3 regions of the Paenibacillus sp. FSL R10-2788 genome follow, and region 2 is predicted to be linked to each of the others. Evidence: riboswitches for the same ligand, from Rfam matches in the RefSeq annotation. Region 2 holds a riboswitch; each other region holds the start of a gene.
What was found. Region 2 has a riboswitch for thiamine pyrophosphate ahead of NSQ50_RS02110 (ABC transporter substrate-binding protein). Riboswitches for the same ligand answer to the same signal wherever they lie in the genome.
Positions count from the first base shown of each region.

Region 1: another riboswitch for thiamine pyrophosphate. It lies ahead of thiC (phosphomethylpyrimidine synthase ThiC); the one in region 2 lies ahead of NSQ50_RS02110 (ABC transporter substrate-binding protein).
Region 3: another riboswitch for thiamine pyrophosphate. It lies ahead of NSQ50_RS12775 (ABC transporter ATP-binding protein); the one in region 2 lies ahead of NSQ50_RS02110 (ABC transporter substrate-binding protein).

Region 1 covers NZ_JBBOQA010000001.1:6,190,400-6,194,720, reverse strand. The annotation lists gene NSQ50_RS27445 (beta-galactosidase) at 121-2,172, shown strand; TPP riboswitch at 2,244-2,353, shown strand; gene thiC (phosphomethylpyrimidine synthase ThiC) at 2,456-4,198, shown strand; gene NSQ50_RS27435 (phosphotransferase) at 4,284-4,321, shown strand, end outside.
Region 2 covers NZ_JBBOQA010000001.1:469,474-473,794, forward strand. The annotation lists gene NSQ50_RS02100 (ABC transporter permease) at 1-28, opposite strand, end outside; gene NSQ50_RS02105 (thiamine-binding protein) at 25-318, opposite strand; gene NSQ50_RS02110 (ABC transporter substrate-binding protein) at 1,069-2,118, opposite strand; TPP riboswitch at 2,280-2,390, opposite strand; gene NSQ50_RS02115 (hypothetical protein) at 2,549-4,012, opposite strand; gene NSQ50_RS02120 (MFS transporter) at 4,085-4,321, opposite strand, start outside.
Region 3 covers NZ_JBBOQA010000001.1:2,909,734-2,914,054, reverse strand. The annotation lists gene NSQ50_RS12790 (amino acid ABC transporter ATP-binding protein) at 1-345, opposite strand, end outside; gene NSQ50_RS12785 (amino acid ABC transporter permease) at 359-1,027, opposite strand; gene NSQ50_RS12780 (amino acid ABC transporter substrate-binding protein) at 1,081-1,917, opposite strand; TPP riboswitch at 2,140-2,243, shown strand; gene NSQ50_RS12775 (ABC transporter ATP-binding protein) at 2,442-3,137, shown strand; gene NSQ50_RS12770 (ABC transporter permease) at 3,118-3,894, shown strand; gene NSQ50_RS12765 (ABC transporter substrate-binding protein) at 3,891-4,321, shown strand, end outside.

The sequences.
Region 1 (4,321 bases), 5.7 Mb from region 2:
GAAATAAACGCAAGATTGTTATATGATAGCAATATTTTGTTATATAAGACCTCTTATCATTGATACTACAATAGAATTATAAAATATTGAAAGCATATTTTTAATACTTTGGAGGTAATGATGAAGAAACCTGTCGCAACTGAAAAATTCGAGCTTGGCGTTTGTTATTATCCGGAGCACTGGCCAGAAAACATGTGGGAGGACGATTATCGCCGGATGCGTGAACTCGGCTTTACGATCATTCGGATGGGGGAGTTTGCTTGGTCTATTTTTGAACCCACAGAAGGGGAGTTTCAGTTCGGGCTCTTTGATCGGGCGATTGATCTAGCACATAAATATGGCCTTCAGGTTGTACTTGGTACTCCGACGGCAACGCCTCCAGCTTGGTTGACTGATAAGTATCCAGAAGTATTAAATGTAACCTACGAAGGTGTTACACTTCAGCATGGCATGCGCCGCCATTATAATTACAGCAGTCCTAAATACCGGGATCTGTGTGCACGTATTGCAGAACAAATGGCTGAACATTACGGCAATCATCCGGGTGTAGTTGGCTGGCAAATTGATAATGAGCTCAACTGTGAGATCAGTGAATTTTATTCGGAGAGTGACCATAAGGCCTTCCGGGAATGGCTACAGCAGAAATATGTTACGCTTGAGCATTTGAACGAGGCATGGGGAGCTGTTTTTTGGAATCAAAGCTATAGTGACTGGTCTCAGGTCTATCTTCCACGTCCGACTCCAGTAGCGAAGCAACCCAATCCTCATCAGGCATTGGATGAAAAGCGGTTTATTTCGGACAATACAATTTCTTTTGCCAAAAACCAAGCGGATATCATTCGTAAACTTGCCCCTAAGCAATGGGTAACCACGAACGGTCTGTTCGGTCATCTCGATAGCCATGAAATGACGGATGAACTGCTGGATTTCTTCAGCTATGATTCCTATCCTCAGTTCTCTACTATTTTTTATGACCCGAATGAGCGGAATCCGCTGAATGATAGAGGCTGGGGACTGTCGTTATCTGTTGTTCGTTCGATATCCCCGAATTTCTGCATTATGGAGCAGCAGTCGGGCCCGGGTGGCTGGGTGAACCGGATGGATATGCCTTCTCCAAAGCCCGGGCAGATGCGGTTATGGACTTATCAGTCGATCGCTCATGGGGCAGATATGGTGTTATATTTCCGCTGGCGGACAGCTACGATGGGCAATGAAATTTATTGGCATGGAATCAATGACTATCATAATCAGCCTAACCGGAGAGTGCGGGAAGCGGGGCAGATCGGTCAGGAGCTGGCAGCAGCAGGTCAAGCGTTTATCGGTACTCATAATCAGGCTAACGTTGCTATTGTTCGTGATTATGACAATGAGTGGGATGGAGAATACGATGTTTGGCATGGCCCGTTTATGTGGAAGAGCAATAAGGAGTGGTACAAGGCTCTTCAGCGGAAGCATATCCCTAATGACGTGCTCTATTTGCGCAAAAAAACAACGCTGGAGGAGCTTGCAAGGTACGACGTGCTTATCTATCCTCACCCAGCGATTATGACAGATGAGACAGCGTCTCTGCTGGATGAATATGTTCAACAAGGCGGCAAACTGATCTTCGGCTGTAGAACTGGCTATAAGGATGAGCGCGGTCAATGTTATATGCGTCCTTTCCCAGGTGCTGCTAAGGATCTATGCGGGATCACAGTTGAAGAATTCACAATGGTTAAGGGCAGTCGTCAGCCAACAACAATTAGCTGGTCGGGCGCGACCGAAGTCGTTACAGGAGCAGATGACTTTAATGATATTCTCAAAATAGAGGAAGCTTCGGTTGAAGTGATGGCGGTTTACGCCTCTGATTATTATGCAGGAAAACCGGCGGTAACTAGAAATCGTCGCGGCAAGGGTGAGGTTTGGTATTACGGAGCCGTATTTAACGAACAGGCAGCGGCTGAGATCATAAAATTAATTGATCTACAATCGCCAGCAAATTGGCTGGAGCTCCCAGAAGAGGTAGAGCTGCAAGTCCGTACCGGAGCTTCTTCCAGTTATGCTTTTTTGCTTAATTATAGTGAGACTCCTGTCACGATCCATCTTCATGAGACCAAAACAGATTTACTGAGCGGCACAACATTGTCGGGCGAGGTGCTTCTGGAAGGATTTGGGGTACTGGTGTTATACTAACGTACACGTTGATCTCACATTTGAGTAGATTTGGATAATTCTCTCTTTTCGGTTATACTTTGAAGTAGCAATTATATAGTTACGGGAGCTTGGTGGGACCAGGCTGAGAGGATAGTTATAACTATCGACCGTCAAACCTGATCTGGATAATGCCAGCGGAGGAAATGGAGCTCTATTTCTATTTGTCTACTCTAAGGCCTCATCTTATACAGATGTGGCCTTTTCTATGTGTGGGGAGTAGACCGTCTCCGCTTGATCAAATCACCTTATAGGAGGAATTGAGATGACAAGCGAATTGAACAACGATCCAATCAATTTATCAGCTTTTCCAGCAAGTCAAAAAGTGTATGTAAAGGGTTCACGGCCTGATATTCAGGTGCCTATGCGGGAGATCTCACTTAGTCCAACTGCGGGCATAGACGGCGAAGAGGAGAATTCCCCAATTCATGTCTATGACACAAGTGGGGCTTACACGGATGCTAATATTCATACTGATATTCGTCAGGGGTTAGAGCCCAATCGTCTAAGCTGGATTGAGGAACGAGGGGATGTGGAAGCGTACGAAGGAAGAACCGTGAAGCCTGAAGATAACGGGAATGCAACGGGAAAAGCTGTGGCGGAAGTGTTTCCAGCGCTCCATAGAAAACCTTTGCGAGCGAAAAAGGGGCGTAATGTCTCTCAAATGCATTATGCACGCAAAGGGATTATTACTTCGGAAATGGAATACGTTGCGATTCGTGAGAATGTGACACCGGAATTTGTAAGAGATGAAGTAGCCCGCGGCCGCGCCATCATTCCAGCGAATATCAATCATCCAGAGAGTGAACCAATGATTATTGGGCGTAATTTTTTGGTAAAGATCAATGCCAATATTGGAAACTCCGCAGTATCCTCATCCATAGAGGAAGAGGTGGAGAAAATGAGATGGGCTACCCGCTGGGGTGCAGACAATATAATGGATCTCTCCACAGGTAAAAACATCCATACGACACGCGAGTGGATCATCCGTAATTCTCCTGTTCCTATTGGAACGGTGCCTATTTATCAAGCTTTGGAAAAAGTGAATGGGAAAGCGGAAGATTTAACGTGGGAAGTATACCGTGATACGCTCATTGAGCAAGCGGAGCAAGGGGTGGACTATTTTACCATTCATGCGGGAGTTCTGCTTCGTTATATCCCGTTGACGGCACAACGTATGACAGGTATTGTTTCAAGAGGTGGCTCCATTATGGCGGCATGGTGTCTTGCGCATCATCAAGAGAACTTTTTATATACACATTTTGAAGAGATATGTGAAATCATGAAGCTGTACGATGTTTCTTTTTCCCTAGGCGATGGATTACGTCCGGGTTCGATTGCTGATGCGAATGATGAAGCACAATTTGCCGAGTTAGAGACGTTAGGTGAATTAACAGCTATGGCTTGGAGTCATGATGTACAGGTGATGGTAGAGGGTCCAGGACATGTGCCGATGCACTTGATTAAAGAGAATATGGATAAGCAACTTGAAACTTGCAACGAAGCCCCTTTTTATACGTTAGGTCCACTGACTACAGATATTGCGCCGGGGTATGATCATATTACCTCTGCTATAGGTGCAGCGATGATTGGTTGGTTCGGTACAGCAATGTTATGTTACGTAACTCCGAAGGAGCATCTTGGCCTGCCTAATAAGGAAGATGTACGTGTAGGGGTCATTACTTATAAAATAGCGGCACATGCCGCAGATTTGGCGAAAGGGCATAAAGGAGCACAAGACCGGGATAACGCTCTTTCGAAAGCCCGTTTTGAATTTCGTTGGCGTGATCAATTTCATTTATCGTTAGATCCTGAGCGAGCGCTAGAATATCATGATGAGACATTGCCTGCGGAAGGCGCTAAAACAGCTCATTTTTGTTCCATGTGCGGGCCGAAATTTTGCAGTATGAAGATCTCTCATAATATCCGTAATTCGACGAGAATTGAATCAGGAATGCAAGAGAAGGCAGAAGAGTTTCTCCAAGGCGGGAGCCTCATTTATAGATAACTTTTTCTGCTAAAAAGAAATATCTAAAAGAAGTCGTCATTGGCGGCTTCTTCTTTTATACTTTGAATAGATAGGAGTTGATGAAATGGAAGCGATTCGTTCAGAGGAAGCCATTTTAGAGGA
Region 2 (4,321 bases):
GCCATATTAGCTTCCAGGTCGATCTCACGGCCGATATTTCTCCGTCAATTTATCCATGCTGATTCCGTTAGGATTATGAGCGATTTTGATCTGCGAAATTACGCTTGGACTGCCTGCTTCGATCAACGCCTCTTGCATCTGACGCACAATCTCCAGCAGCTCGCTAAGCTCACCTTCCATTGTGGTTTCCAGCGGATTCACCTGATGTTTAACACCGGATTTCTGAATGACCTCAATCGCTTTATCTACGTATGGGATGGAATCCTCATTGTTCGGAGTTTTTGGAATTACTTGAATGCTTAGTAGGGTGTTAGCCACAATAATCAATCCTCTCATTTTATAAGGTAAGTTCAAAAAGCCAACTTTGATAACGAAGTAATTCAGGAAGCAAACTCGACATCGAATCTTGAACGAACTTGGGAAGTCCGGTACTCACGTAGCACATCACTACGCTCCGTTCCTCCTTCCTCAAGTAACGTCCAACCTTCTTGGTTCTGAAAGCTGACTTTTTGAACTCTTAAATTATAAGGTAAGTTCAAAAAGCCAACTTTGATAACGAAGTAATTCAGGAAGCAAACTCGACGTCGAATCTTGAACGAACTTGGGAAGTCCGGTACTCACGTAGCACATCACTACGCTCCGTTCCTCCTTCCTCAAGTAACGTCCAACCTTCTTGGTTCTGAAAGCCGTCTTTTTGAACTCTTAAATTATAAGGTAAGTTCAAAAAGCCAACTTTGATAACGAAGTAACTCAGGAAGCAAACTCGACATCGAATCTTGAACGAACTTGGGAAGTCCGGTACTCACGTAGCACATCACTACGCTCCGTTCCTCCTTCCTCAAGTAACGTCCAACCTTCTTGGTTCTGAAAGCCGACTTTTTGAGCTCTTAAATTATAAGGTGAGTTCAAAAAGCCAACTTTGATAATGAAGTAATTCAGGAAGCAAACTCGACGTCGAATCTTGAACGAACTTGGGAAGTCCGGTACTCACGTAGCACATCACTACGCTCCGTTCCGTTCCTCCTTCCTCAAGTGACGTCCAACCTTCTTGGTTCTGAAGTCCGCTCTCTACTCCGCCGGTAAAAAATCATTACTGAATGCACTAGCAGCATCCAGCGGTTTATCCAGCAACTTCAGATCATACATCCAGTCGCCGTAATTTTGCCAGACCTCGGTTTTTTGCTCGCCCCAGCGGGCAGCATCGTCCTTGTATTTTGGGCTAAGCCATTTTTGGCTAGCTAGGACAAGGTCGGCGTCCAGGTCAGGAACGGCCTTCGATAACATACCGGCAGCCTCTTCCGGATGATCAATAGCATATTGATAACCTTTTGATGTGGCTTTCATGAAGGCCTTCACCAGCTCAGGATGATCTGCAATTTGCTTCTCACTCGTCGTCAGCACAGGCGTGTAATAATCGAGCTGTGGCGCATAATCCTTTAAGTACAGCATATCCAATGGCTGGCCACGCAACTCAGCCTCAACTCCAGTCCAAGCGTAGAAAATCCAGGCGAAATCAATGTCACGTTTGACGGCGGTAAAATAATCAGCTTCACCGATACTGATCAGCTTCACCTTTTTCACATCGCCACCTTCAGGATCCATGATGGCCTTCATGGCTGCTTCTTCGGCCGGTGAGCCCCAGCCTCCGTAGGTTTTACCTTCGAAATCCTTTGGTGATTTAATATTGCGATCTACTGGAGCGGCGAATCCCGATGTATTATGCTGAATAATAGCTGCTATCGAGACAAGGGGTACGCCTTGTAGACGGGCTAGCGTTAATCCTTCTTGGGCGCTGATGCCAAATGCGGCTTCGCCAGAAGTAACCATAGTATCAGAACCCGCTGCGCCTGGTTGAACGATTTCGACGTCCAGACCTTCTTCAGCGTAGTAACCAAGATCCTTAGCTACGTATAGACCGGTATGATTCGTGTTCGGTGTCCAGTCGAGTGCGACTTTAACTTTGGTGAGCTCTTTTGGAGCATCCGTGCCAGCCGCTGCAGTTGGATCAGTAGCATTTGCTTTGTTTCCGGCTGTATTCCCATTGTTGCTGCCGCATCCGGCAATGGCAAGAATGAGTACACAGGTGAGGCACAACGTAAGTGCTTTTTTGAGGTGCATGTCTTCTTCTCTCCTTTAAGGTTACAAGAATCCCGTCTTCACAACATGAACCGTAAAGTGTAGTATGTACGTTTTTCTACATCTTTTAGTGATCTTACAAAAAAAGCGCCCCGAGTGATCGGGACGCTGGCTTGGCGCAAGGTTAGTCAAGGTCACAGGGACCAGAACCAATTGGCGATTCCTACGCTGGCATTATCCAGATCAGGTATAAGGGTCAGTATCTTGTGGGATACAATCTCAGCCGGCCAATTCCAGCACCCCTGGTTCTATGAAGTTAACGGGTATTTCTATGTGCAATATAAGTAAGTATAAGTTTTGTACCCATACTTTATATCTTATATTTCTCGCATACGGTGTATTATAGACGGCTGTACTCGGAATGTCTAGTAGTGCACTCCTGAATTTTTCCAATCCAGTAGTTTCTTTTTTGCTAGTCTAGATCTTTATATTTCTTGCGGTGACGCCGTTTAAGCTCACTAACCAGCGCCCCTAGCGTGAGGACAACGCTGATCAGAATCCCGCTCATGATCACGAAGAGGGCAAGAAATTCAAAGGGGGAATAACCAATCATTTTACTCCATTGGATTTTTCCATCCAGATCGTCAATGACCTGATTCATGCCGTAAATCCCGCTTACTACCGTAAATACAGTGAGAATCATCAGCAGATTATCCCGTCGCTTGGATTGAAACTTATCCTGATACTGAAACAGGTCATTTAAGGTTTCTTTCACTTCCTCGAACAAAGCGTCGTTTCCGTATACTTTACGCAGCTGAAGAAATATCTCCCGGCCCTGCGACTGGGAAATCAACTCCAAGAAGTAGAACTTTGCCGAGAACTTATTAATGGAGTAGATTAGATTGTCTATTTCCTCATAATCATGATTAATCCGAAGTCGGGAGTGCATGTTGGCAAGCTTTAGCAGAACGATTTTGTGGAAAATATTGAGTAAAAATCCGTAATAATATTGCCCGTACATCTGGTTGGCTAGACTAACAGCAATTTCCTGTTCAGCGCGGGTCATGCAGCAAAAGGTCTGCTCATTCATCATATAATACGTGTCTGGGCCCCAGCGATTATAGGAATGCTCATGACAATAGTTTGCAATATACGCTGGATCGCTTGCACTGGCATAGGGCTTTCCGTTCAGATCAATTCCATCAAGCTGTGAGGCGCGATAGCGTAGATTTACACTAATCTCATCAGAACTTTCTTCATTCTGAAAGCCGTAAAAAGCTTGTACCTGCATTCTTTCATCTACGAAAAAAGGAAGGGTCTCAAAATAAGCCCCATTGATATCCGATTGATCCAGATATGGCTCCAGTCCATCCACCAAATTTCGGAAGACAAAATCCTCTACCATCTCATAGGTCTGTTCCCCGCAATGAATATAAGTGTAGTCATCCTGTATGAAGGTTTTCTCTAGCGCACGGAAACGATCCGCGAATTCTAGGGCAATACTAAAGGGAATCGAATCCCCCTCCAGCTGGACACGTATCGTCACGAATCCAAGCTGAAAGGGACATATGAATATATCCGTCGAGAGAATTTTGAAAAATATAGATTGCTGCGGAATCTCCAGAATGCAGTCGAGATTATTTACTCTGGAAAAACGGCGAAACGAGTCGGCATCCTTCCTGCGCGGAAAAAGGACGTGTGCGGCAAACGGTAAATAGGTGCGCTCCATTCGTTCATGGGAAACACAGTAACCTTCTCCATAATAGGCAGCTTCCAGTTCTTTGTTATCCAGAAAAAAACGTGTGAATCCGTCGTCCTGTAATTGCTGGATAAGCTGCTTAGAATCGCCCTTTTTTATAGAGAAGGGAAATATAAACTGCATAAGCGCAGTATGTAACAAAGGCTCAGTTGAAGACTCATTTAAAGACTCATTCATTCATTGTCCATCCTTGTGCTCAGAATATGCTTATAGATCACATTACCCTAAAAGGATAACGTTGATACTATTCTAAATACGGGAACTCTTTCCTTCCACCGCTTGCCTGGCTTGGAATCTCCATGCGGCAATGCTTAGCAGGAACAAGAAGGCAGCAAAAGTGGCAAGTAATCCGGCTGTTTGTGCCACTTCTAAATGGTCCATAGACCAGCCCGTAAACAGAGGTAGCAAAGCACCACCAACGCCTCCGGAAGCAATCATAATGCTGGGTGTTGACTCTTCGGTGCCAGGCAGCATTTTGCTGGAGAA
Region 3 (4,321 bases), 2.4 Mb from region 2:
GGATCGTTTCAAGACAGTTACCTGTCCCTCCATCACATTGCCAAGCGCAGTCATATGCGGAAATAAATTATACGATTGAAAGACCATCCCTGTTTTCTGACGAAGGGCCAATACGGAATTCTGAGGAATTTTCTTATGATCTGTAAAATTGATGGTGATATCACTGAGCGACAGGCTGCCTTGATCCGGGATTTCCAACAGATTAAAACAGCGCAGCAGTGTAGTCTTCCCGGAGCCAGATGGCCCAATAATGACAAGTACCTTTCCATGCTCCATTTTCAGATCAATACCCTTTAACACTTGGAGTGCGCCGAAGGATTTATGCAAATTAATGATTTCAATCACAAGTATCTCTCCTTTAGGTCGCAGAGTAACGATCGAGTCGTTTCTCCAAGTAATTTTGCAGCGCCGACAGCACAGAACAGAACACTAAATAAAACAATCCTGCTTCGGAGTATACCAGCAGAGGCTCATAAGTGGTAGAGGCTACCTGCTGTGCGGTTCTAAACATCTCCGTATAGGTGATGATCGCTGCAAGCGAAGTATCTTTAACCAAGCTAATAAAGGAATTGGATAACGGCGGTACAGAAACGCGCGCAGCTTGTGGCAGAATTACGCGGCGCAGAGCCTGCCCACGAGTCATCCCGACTGAGAAGGCAGCTTCCCATTGGCCTTTATGTATCGACAGGATAGCAGCGCGTACGATTTCCGATGAATAAGCCCCTACGCTAAGAGTAAATCCAATGGTGGCGGCAATGAAGGGGTCGAGTACAATACCAACAGCCGGCAAACCATAAAATATAATAAATAGCTGCACTAACAATGGGGTTCCTCGAATAACCCACACATAAAAACGGGCGATTAGCTTCGGAATTACCCACGGAGAAAGACGTGCCAGCGCGGTTAGGATCGCCAAAATCAATCCAAGCACAAAGGAAAGTAGCGCCAACGGAATGGTAAAAGCCACCCCGGCTTTTAGCAGGGGTAGCAGTGTGTCTAAGAAAATTTGTATTTTGCGGTCATCCATTATTCAGACATCCTTTTTAGCTTCCAGGCTTAATTAGCCTTGCTAGCCTTGTATTATTTTGAAACGTCAGCTCCAAAGTATTTCTCGGAAATTTTCAAGTACGTTCCATCACTCTTCATCTCTGTAATCGCATCACTGACCGCTTTCACCAGCTCATCATTACCTTTCAGGAATACCGCGGCACTTTGTGATCCTTCAGGAATCTCATCAACCACTTTAATTTTTGCATCTGGTTTTTGTTTTTTTAGATCCAGATAAGACAAGCCATCATTCACAGTTGCATCAATACGTCCCGAAGTCAGCAGGTCCATCGCTTGATTGAAACCATCTGTAGCTACGATTTCAGCACCGTTCTCACGAGCGATATCGGATAAATTACTTGTCAGGGATTGTCCGGCTTTTTTACCTTTAAGATCGGCAAAGGTCTTAATATCCTCATTGTCTTCGCTCACGATCAATACTGCTTTGGATACGATATAGGGTTCAGAGAAATCATATTTCACTTTGCGATCTTCGTTAATGGAAACTTCATTGAAAATGACATCAAACCGTTTCGCATCCATCCCAGCAAAAATACCATCCCACTGAGTTTCAAAAAATTCAGCTTTGACACCTAAACGTTTGGCTACTTCTTCAGCAATTTCCACGTCAAAACCAGTCAATTTCCCCGCAGTGTCATGATAAGTAAAAGGTGCATAAGTCCCTTCTGTACCTATCCGCAATTTGCCGCTGGCCTTCACAGCCTCCAAACTGTTTTGCGCTGAAGATGCTGTTCCACCATTCGTTCCAGCTGTTGGTTCAGCAGCCGTATTGGTATTCGAATTATTGCCGCAAGCCGCTACAAGGACCACGGTTAACGCCAATATAATAGTTAAACTCCATTTTTTCATTATTAAATCCCCTCTCTCTATCCGGTTTTTTTCCGGTAAATTGAATAGTACACTGCCATCACATGATCGTCAATACTTTTTTCCGATTATATACATCGGAATTATAATATTAACTAGATTCCTACCTATATCTTACCCAATCTTGGATTAATCCTTCACTTCTTTCTCTCTTTACTTCTCAGAAAGATATGGTATATTTATTAACAAATTAATATGGACCTGTTATTTCACTAGGGGAGTCGGCCGACTGAGACGGAGCTTCAAGCTCCGGACCCTTGGAACCTGATCTGGATCATACCAGCGGAGGGAAGTGGAGCAGAATTTTCATCAAGCATGTTAAGTGTTATTATGCAGAATGAACTTTTTGACCCATTCATTTCCTCTGGAAATGGATGGGTCTTTATTTGTTTAGGCGCTCCACAAAAATTTTAGGAGGTTAGATCATCACGACCATTTTATCTATTCAAGGCCTAACCTACTCTTTTCCGGAATCTGAGCAACCCCCTGTATTCGCAGATCTATCCATGGATATCAGGCAAGGGGAATTCGTCTCCGTAGTAGGTGCTAGCGGATGCGGGAAAAGTACATTTTTCAAAACGATTGCCGGTTTACTCGAACCTACTCACGGAAAAATAAAACTCTCTACGCACCCGTCAACCGCTAGTCGTTTAGGCCAGATCGCTTATATGCCTCAGCAGGATTTATTGCTGCCTTGGAGGACAGTGCTCGACAACTGCCTTTTGCCTTGGGAGATCAAGCCCAGATTCAATAAACAAGAAACGATCACTCAGATTCGGGAAATGTTGACCCGCTTCGGCTTAGCAGATGTAGAGAACGCTTATCCCCATGAACTTTCGGGTGGAATGAAACAGCGAGTCGCATTTCTGCGCACCTTAGTGGCTGGAGGCGGAAGTGGTCTTATGCTGCTGGATGAGCCCTTTGGCGCTCTCGATGCCATGACCAAACGCGAGATACACCGTTGGCTGTTGGAGTTATGGGGTGAATTGAATCAGACGATTATGCTCATCACTCATGATCTGGAAGAAGCACTATTGCTCAGTGACCGGATTTATTTATTATCTGGCGGTGCGCACAGCGAATTACAGGAGATCGTTGTGGATCTACCAAGGCCAAGACATTATAAGATGAACTATGAACCCCGGTTTATAGCACTACGGGAAGAGTTGGAGCGAAGATTGCATGCAACCTTTACCTTTTAAAAAACATCTAGACAATTATGGTCCCTTCGTTCTTCTGGTACTGCTCATTCTTGTAATCTGGGAGTCAGCTGTTCGCCTTCACATGATTCCAGCCTTTATTCTCCCTGCACCTTCATCTATTGGCTTCGCATTGATCGAGCACAGGCAATTATTATTCGGACAGCATTTATTGGCAACGTTACAGGAGATACTGGTGGGTTTTGTCCTTTCTGTTATTTGTGGTGTATTGCTGGGCACTGGAATGTTCCTGTATCGCCCCATAGAAAAGGCCATCTATCCCTTTCTTATCATTAGCCAGACGATCCCATTAATTGCGCTATCCCCCATTTTTATTATGTGGTTCGGATATTCGCTGTGGAGCAAAGTGGCTGTGGTGTTTTTGACGGCTTTTTTTCCAGTCGTAGTGAGTACATATGATGGACTTCGTACAAGTGGCCAGACTTACAAGGACTTATTATTAACATTTGGTGCAAACCGCTGGCAGCTGCTTGTCAAAACCCAAATTCCACTGGCGTTGCCTGCTTTTTTCTCTGGCTTAAAGCTGTCCATTGTATACTGCGTCATCGGAGCTACTATCGGGGAATGGCTCGGCGGCAGTAAAGGACTCGGTTACTTCAGCCGCAGAATGGCCGGAAATATGCAGAGCGATGAAATGTTCGCGGCTGTATTTCTGCTGTCCGCGCTTGGTGTGGTGCTTTTTCTGGCGATAGCTTTACTCGAACAATTATTTTTAAAGAAAAGAGGATCAAACCAATGAATCATTTAAAATCCCCACAACGAGGACTTATTTCTGTATTTCTAGTATGCACACTTTTGCTCTTAAGCAGCTGCGGGAAGGCAGACAAGATAAATAACAACTCCCAAACCGATCCCTCCAATACCGAAAATAAGCAGTCACACAAGCTGACGATTATGCTTGATTGGTATCCCAATGCCGTTCATTCCTTTCTATACGCTGCGCAACAGCAAGGTTTTTTCCAAGAGGAAGGTTTGGATGTCGAGATCAAAATGCCTGCAGACAGCAATGATTCCCTAAAGCTTGTTGCAGCGAATCAAATTGATCTAGCGCTCAGTTATCAGCCTCAGGTACTTATGGCACGCGGCGAGAAAATCCCTGTACGTTCGATTGCAGCAATCGTGCGGCATCCACTGAATCATCTGATGGTTCCTCAGGCTGGCAGTAT